DNA from 3 places in the Ensifer sp. SL37 genome. Region 2 is predicted to be linked to each of the others. Evidence: predicted binding sites of a transcription regulator. Region 2 holds the regulator's gene; each other region holds the start of a gene.
The links. Region 2 encodes LexA, which represses DNA repair genes until DNA is damaged. Its sites were predicted from a motif close to TGTTCNNNNTGTGTTCNG; they were not measured.

Region 1 (2,267 bases), on a different contig from region 2:
ACGCGCCGCGCGCCGAGGCCTCTTTCTTCCAGTACCAGACAGAGCGCGCCCACAAGCTTCGCGGCATAGCGCGCAATCGTCTCGGCGGCCGCAATCGGTTCACCGAAGGAACGGCGAACTTCGATAAGCTCAGGCGTGCGGACCGGATCGATCGGCTCGGCAACCTCTCCCATGGCCTGGTCGATGCGACGGCCAAGTTCGGGTCCAAATCGAAGGGCAAGCGGCGCCCGCGGCACGCCGGCCACCTCACCGATCGTGTTGAAGCCCAGCACGCGAAGGCCATGGACGATTGCAGGATCGAGGCGAAGCGCTGCGACGGGCAGGTCACGGATGGTTTCCTGCTGCGCCCCCGGAGCGACGACCAGCGTCGGATGAGCGAGAAACCGGGCGCCGGCATGGGCCGCCCCCCAGGTATCGGCAACCGCAGCCCGCGCCTCGATGCCGGATCCGAAGAACCGGTTGACCATGCCTGACAGCATCAGGTCCTCGCCGCCATGCAGGTGATCGGCACCGGTCGTATCGATCACCAGGCCATCGGGCGGATCGGCAGCAACGATCGGTGCATAGCGCTGCAGCGCCCAGAGCGCCAGGCGTTCGAGCGCTTCTTCATCGGCGGCCGGATCGGCGTCCATGACGACAAGACCTGCGACGAGCGCCTGGGCTTTCGTGGCGGCCATGCGGGGTCTCAGGCCTGCGGCAATCGCCGCGGCATTTACCGAGAGCACCACACGCCTTCGCTGTTCGCGACCGACGAGGACGAGAGGCGTTTCAGCCGGCGGCGCTGCGTCGCCGAGCTTGCGCCTCAGGCGATCCGTGGGCCAGCTCGGAAGGAAGAGCGATACGACCCTTGACATCTGGGGCCTCCACTTCGAAATCTGCACTTTCGCCGGCACGGCAGCGGATGAGTTCGACGAGCCAGCGCGCGCGGCCGACGCCTGGAACCGGCAAGGGGACGGACGGCATGACGGACACGCGCCAGCGCGTGACCGATGCCGTCGGCTGCCCGAAATCCGAGGCTTCGGCCTGTCGTCGCCAGCGGCGGATCGCAATGCCCAACGTGCCGGAACTCTCGGCTGCAAGCTGCAAGCGGCGCGAGGCGGTCATCGAAAGGCGCGCGAGCTCGCCGACGACGGCACCGAGGCCGCCGTGGCGAAGCCCCTCTTCCATGCAGGAAAGAAGCGCCTTTTCGTCGCCGGCCTCCACATAGATGACGCGGCTCGGCGAAAGACCGACTTGAGCCAGCGCCGGCGCGAAGAGATCGGGCCGCGTCACACACCAGAGCACCTTGCCTTTCGAGCGGGCGGCAATGCCCGCGCAAAAGAGAGCCGCCGCCGCGCCGTCGATCGCACCGTTGCCGCCGCCGGCGACCTCATGCAACGAGCCGAGTACAAGCCCCCCACCCGGCAATCGCCGATCAATCTCGGTGACACCAAACGGCAGCACCTGTCGTCCACGGCCGCTTGCGCCTTCAAGGCGCTGGATGCGCTCGCGAAGTTCTGAGACGACGGTATTGTCGACTGGACGGGGCATTTTGGAAGGAACAACTCCTTAGGGCTATGCATTAGCGCTTCCTGTTGATATGTTCTCTATTTGTTCCTATTTGAGTTGCGAGTCAACGAAGTTCAGAAAAGAGACTGTTGATTGCGATCGAGACGCCAGCACGGACACGCTGCTTGGTGCAATGAACAGATCGAATGCCGGGGAACGGGGACAGAAGCGAGCAGTCGTTGATATGAAGCTAGGTGAGAAAGGGAGACTCAACTTTGTGCAATCTCTACAACATCACGACGACACGTGATGCCGTGATCGCATTCACCAAGGCATTCCGCGACAAGGCAGGCTGGAACCAGCCATCCTATGACGTCTATCCCGGCTATCAGGCGCCCGTAGTCCGCGTCGGCGAAGACGGAGAGCGAGAGATCGCGCGTGTCACCTGGGGCATGCCCTCGCCGCCCGCTTTCGTGAAGAACTACGATCCCGGCGTCACCAACATCCGAAACGTCGCCTCTCCGCACTGGAGACGCTGGCTCGGGGCGACCAGTCGCTGCGTCGTCCCCTTCAACTCCTTCGCCGAGCCGGATCCGGCGGCCAAGGTTCCCGGCGGTAAAATCCCCAATGCCTGGTTTGCCGGAACTAAGGAGCGGCCGCTGATGTTCTTCGCCGGCTTCTGGACGCCATGGAAGGGTGTCAGGCGCGTGCGCGATGGTGAGCGCGAATACGAGCTCTTCGGCTTCCTCACCACATCCCCGAACGAGATCGTCTCGCCA
Region 2 (2,267 bases):
AACACGAGCCTCCCAGGGAAGGATCGGATCCCACCGTCCAGGCGTTGATCCGTTTCCAGATATTCGAACGCCCTTCTTCGGCAGACGCCGCTCCAGCCGTGAGCAACAGGCCGAGCACCACCAACGACAATCTATGCATGCAACCACCCCACTATCCACGCAAAGTTATCTTTTTTTAGAGGCCTGTCGAGACGGTGAAGGCCCTTCCCCGCAGGGATTTTTGCGCGCCCCAGGCCCGATGCGAAAGCTGGCAGCTCCGATGCATTCTCCGCGCCGGTCCATGAAGAACGGCCGAGACGAGCTTGAGATGGAGCGGCTGGCGCAAATCAGCCACAGCCTGCGGGCAAAGAGCTGTTGAACATGGCAGAGTGATCGCCATGCTTGCTGGACTTCGGAACGAAAGCGCGGTTCACATCGTTTACCAACCCGTAGTCCCACCCCTTCATCAAGTGGACGATCACCGTGCTTGCCGCCCTGCTTCTCGCTTCGATAGTCGCATCGCCCAATATGCCTGACGTCAAGCTCAGTGCCGCGACGGTGGATGAACTCCAGACCGATTTCGAACGGGCCGTGCCGTGCCATCAGATCGATGGACGCAATGTTTGGAAGGGCGCGCTCGCGTTCTACATCCAGTCCTTCGTTTATGACGGCGATACGCCCGTTGCGACCGATGCGGCCGACGCAGTGCTTCCGGAAGACAACAGCGCCGAAACGGTGAAGGAGTTCGAAGACGCCTGCTCGGCCTCGCAAGCGACTTAAGTCTCTCCGCGAAGAGAGCCGCGATTCTTTCGAATCACGCGCGCGATTGACCTGCCCGGCGCTGTTTTGGGACGCAACCGTCGCCGAAAACCGCCCCGCTCCCGCAAAAGTGACCAATCGCCCCCCACAGAAGCAGCCAATTGCCTGAATTCACGGAGTTTTAGGCACTTGCGGAACACATATGGAACAGATAGTGTCTGTTCTTGATTTGTTTCACGCCTCTGGAGCGACGTGCCATGCTGACCCGCAAGCAACAGGAATTGCTTCTGTTCATCCACGAACGCATGAAGGAGTCGGGCGTACCGCCGTCTTTCGATGAAATGAAGGATGCGCTCGACCTGGCGTCGAAGTCCGGCATTCACCGCTTGATCACGGCGCTCGAAGAACGCGGGTTCATTCGCCGGTTGCCGAACCGGGCACGCGCGCTCGAAGTCATCAAGCTTCCGGAAGCCTACGCCGCCGGCCAGCAACAGCCGCGCAGGGGCTTCTCGCCGAGCGTGATCGAGGGCAGCCTCGGAAAGCCGCCGGCCGCCGCTCCTGCCACGCCGAAGCCGGCGCCGGTCGCCGAAAGCACGTCTGTTTCCGTCCCGGTGATGGGGCGCATCGCTGCCGGCGTGCCGATCTCGGCGATCCAGAACAACACCCATGACATTACCGTTCCGCTCGACATGATCGGCAGCGGCGAGCATTACGCCCTCGAAGTAAAGGGCGATTCGATGATCGAGGCCGGCATCTTCGATGGCGACACGGTGATCATCCGCAACGGCAACTCGGCCAATCCCGGCGACATCATCGTGGCGCTCGTGGACGACGAGGAAGCGACGCTGAAGCGCTTCCGTCGCAAGGGCGCGTCGATTGCGCTCGAAGCGGCCAACCCCGCCTACGAGACGCGCATTTTCGGACCGGATCGCGTGAAGATCCAGGGCAAGCTCGTCGGGCTGATCCGCCGCTACCATTGAATTCCAGGCAGAACGCCGAATCAGAAGAGCCTCGCCACTGAAAGTGGCGAGGCTCTTTCCATTTAAGGCGACCTGAAATCCAGATCGCTTATTCGTGGATCGTGTATTCGCCGAGTTCGCAGAGATCCTGCGTGTCCTCGGTCGTATCGAGGGCCGAGCCTTCCTCGAATTCGAATCGCATGTCGTATTTGCAGACGTCCCGCCCGTCGGCAATGGTGATCTCCATGCTCTCGCCGGGGTTAAGGACCTGCCGACCGAAAACATCGTCTTCCCATTCATTGACGCCGACCGGCGACGTATAGAAATTCGTCAGTACCGCGCCGGTGTTGTTCTTCAGCTGGAAAACCAGGTCGTCCGCGCGCGCCTCAATAGCGGTCGCCGCAAAACACGCCAACGCCGTCAGGATCAGTCTCTTTTTCATTGATGCCATTGCCTCCGTTCTTAATGTTGACGGACGCTACCGATGCGGTTGATCTCAGCGGAGTCATCGTTCCCCCTCTACCGAATTCACCGAAGCGATAAGATCCGACGGAGGCATAGGAGACGTGG
Region 3 (2,267 bases), 370 kb from region 2:
ACAATTAACGTGCGGAGCCGACGACTCGACCCATTTCCTCAACGTCAGAGATAGGCCTATTTGGTTGAAAAATAGGTAACTCCGCACGTAAAAACCATACGGGGACAAACCATTGAAGAGCGCCGACGAAATCGCCATCGACATTCTCTCCTGGCTTGCCGGCGAGCCTGAGCTTCTGTCCCGCTTTCTGGCGCTGACCGGCACGGACCCAACGGCGTTGCGCAACGCGATTGCCGAACCCGGCTTCATGGGCGGGCTCGTCGCCTTTCTGATGGACCATGAGCCGACCCTGATGGCATTCTGCACGGCGACCGGTACGGCGCCTGAAGACGTCGTGCGCGCCCATATGGCACTTTCCGGCCACGCAGGCTTCGAGGATTGAGGGTGGCAAACGCGCCGACAGTTCACAGCATCACGCTTGGAAACCGCCCGCTGATCGTCAGCGACATCGACGATGTCGTGCTTGAATTCATCAATCCGTTCAAAGCGTTCCTTGGGAGCTGCGGCCATGTCCTCCTGCCCCGATCGTTTCGCCTGACCGGCAACATCATCACCCACGCGGACGAGCAGCCGGTGACGGAGCCAGAGGTCAAGATCCTGCTCGACACCTTCTACGGCTCGCAGGATCGTTGGCAAACGCCCGCCGCCAAGGTCGTCGAGACCCTGGCCGCATTGTCGGAGGAAGCCGATATCGTCTTTCTGACTGCGATGCCGCCGCAGCACGCCGCGGTTCGTCGCGCTCTTCTTGACCGGCTCGGCCTGCCCTATCCGCTGCTTGCGTCCGAAGAGCCGAAGGGGCCGATCGTCCAAAAACTTCACGGCAGCCGCACCGTCCCCCTCGTCTTCATCGACGACATGCTTCGCAACCTGCGATCGGTGAAGGATCACGCGCCGACCTGCCTGCCGATAAACCTCATGGCCGACTCGGAGTTCAAGGCGCTCGCGCCGAAGCTCGACGCCGACATCCGCGCCGTCGCAGACTGGCCGGAGGCAGCCGCAGCCATTCGCGCGCACTTCCGCGGCTAGCCCGGATCGGCTGCCCGTCGGCGCAAATTCAGCCGCGCCGGTGCTGCGCAAGACGCGCCCGGTGATCCTTTTCAACGGCGACAATTGCATTGTGATTTCCAATCGCGCCTCCTTGAGACTCGCTAGAGTAGAGCTTAAGGTCGCAATGTTCAATATTTGTTCCCGATATGCCCGACAGCGCTGCTCACTCTCCAGGCTTCTGCCGCGACTGCCTCAAGGAACAGGCGGCGTCGGTGCGGCGCTGCCTTGCCTGCGGCAGCCCGCGCATTCTGCGGCATGCGGAGCTCCATGACCTGACGCTGGCGCACATCGACTGCGACGCCTTCTATGCCTCGATCGAGAAGCGCGACAACCCGGAGCTTGCCGACAAGCCGGTGATTATCGGCGGCGGCAAGCGCGGCGTGGTCTCCACCGCCTGCTACGTCGCCCGCATTCACGGCGTGCGCTCGGCCATGCCGATGTTCAAGGCGCTGGAAGCCTGCCCCCAGGCCATCGTCATCAAGCCCAATATGGAGAAATACGCCCGCGTCGGCCGCGAGGTACGCACGCTGATGCAGGAACTGACCCCGCTGGTGCAGCCGCTGTCGATCGACGAAGCCTTCCTCGAACTCAGCGGCACGGAGCGACTGCACCACGATCCACCGGCACGCACGCTTGCGCGGCTCGCCCGCCGGATCGAGCAGGAAGTCGGCATCACCGTCTCGGTCGGCCTCTCCTATTGCAAGTTTCTCGCCAAGGTGGCGTCCGACCTTCAAAAGCCGCGCGGCTTTTCCGTCATCGGCCAAGCCGAGGCGCTGGAGTTCCTGCGCGAGAAGCCGGTGACCCTGATCTGGGGCGTCGGCAAGGCCTTTGCCGCCACGCTGGAGCGTGACGGCGTGCGCACGATCGGGCAATTGCAGACCATGGAGGAAGGCGACCTGATGCGGCGCTATGGCACCATGGGGCAGCGGCTCTTTCGCCTATCGCGCGGGCTCGACGAAAGAGCGGTCGAAATCGACGGCGAAGCCAAGAGCGTTTCCGCAGAGACGACGTTCAACGAGGATATCGCGCGCTATGACGACCTGGTCACGCATCTGCGGCGCCTCAGCGAGCAAGTGGCCCACCGGCTGCGAAAGTCAGAACTCGCCGGCCAGACGGTCGTTCTCAAGCTCAAAACCGCCGACTTCAAGATCCGCACCCGCAACCGGCGCCTGGATAGCCCTACCCGCCTTGCCGACCGCATTTTCCGCATCGGCCTGCAA

Region 1: OVA00_RS38365 (ImuA family protein) is a predicted target of LexA. The motif match lies at 1,581-1,598, and genes of this name have one in related genera.
Region 3: OVA00_RS31850 (DNA polymerase IV) is a predicted target of LexA. The motif match lies at 1,173-1,190, and genes of this name have one in related genera.

Annotation. Positions count from the first base shown of each region.
Region 1 covers NZ_JAPPRN010000007.1:1,311,611-1,313,877, forward strand. Annotated here, with positions in the region: gene OVA00_RS38360 (Y-family DNA polymerase) at 1-854, opposite strand, end outside; gene OVA00_RS38365 (ImuA family protein) at 769-1,530, opposite strand; gene OVA00_RS38370 (SOS response-associated peptidase) at 1,764-2,267, shown strand, end outside.
Region 2 covers NZ_JAPPRN010000006.1:3,644,043-3,646,309, forward strand. Annotated here, with positions in the region: gene OVA00_RS29915 (hypothetical protein) at 1-121, opposite strand, end outside; gene OVA00_RS29920 (hypothetical protein) at 508-759, shown strand; gene lexA (transcriptional repressor LexA) at 996-1,718, shown strand; gene OVA00_RS29930 (hypothetical protein) at 1,807-2,148, opposite strand.
Region 3 covers NZ_JAPPRN010000006.1:4,018,698-4,020,964, forward strand. Annotated here, with positions in the region: gene OVA00_RS31840 (DUF3572 domain-containing protein) at 113-382, shown strand; gene OVA00_RS31845 (hypothetical protein) at 385-1,026, shown strand; gene OVA00_RS31850 (DNA polymerase IV) at 1,194-2,267, shown strand, end outside.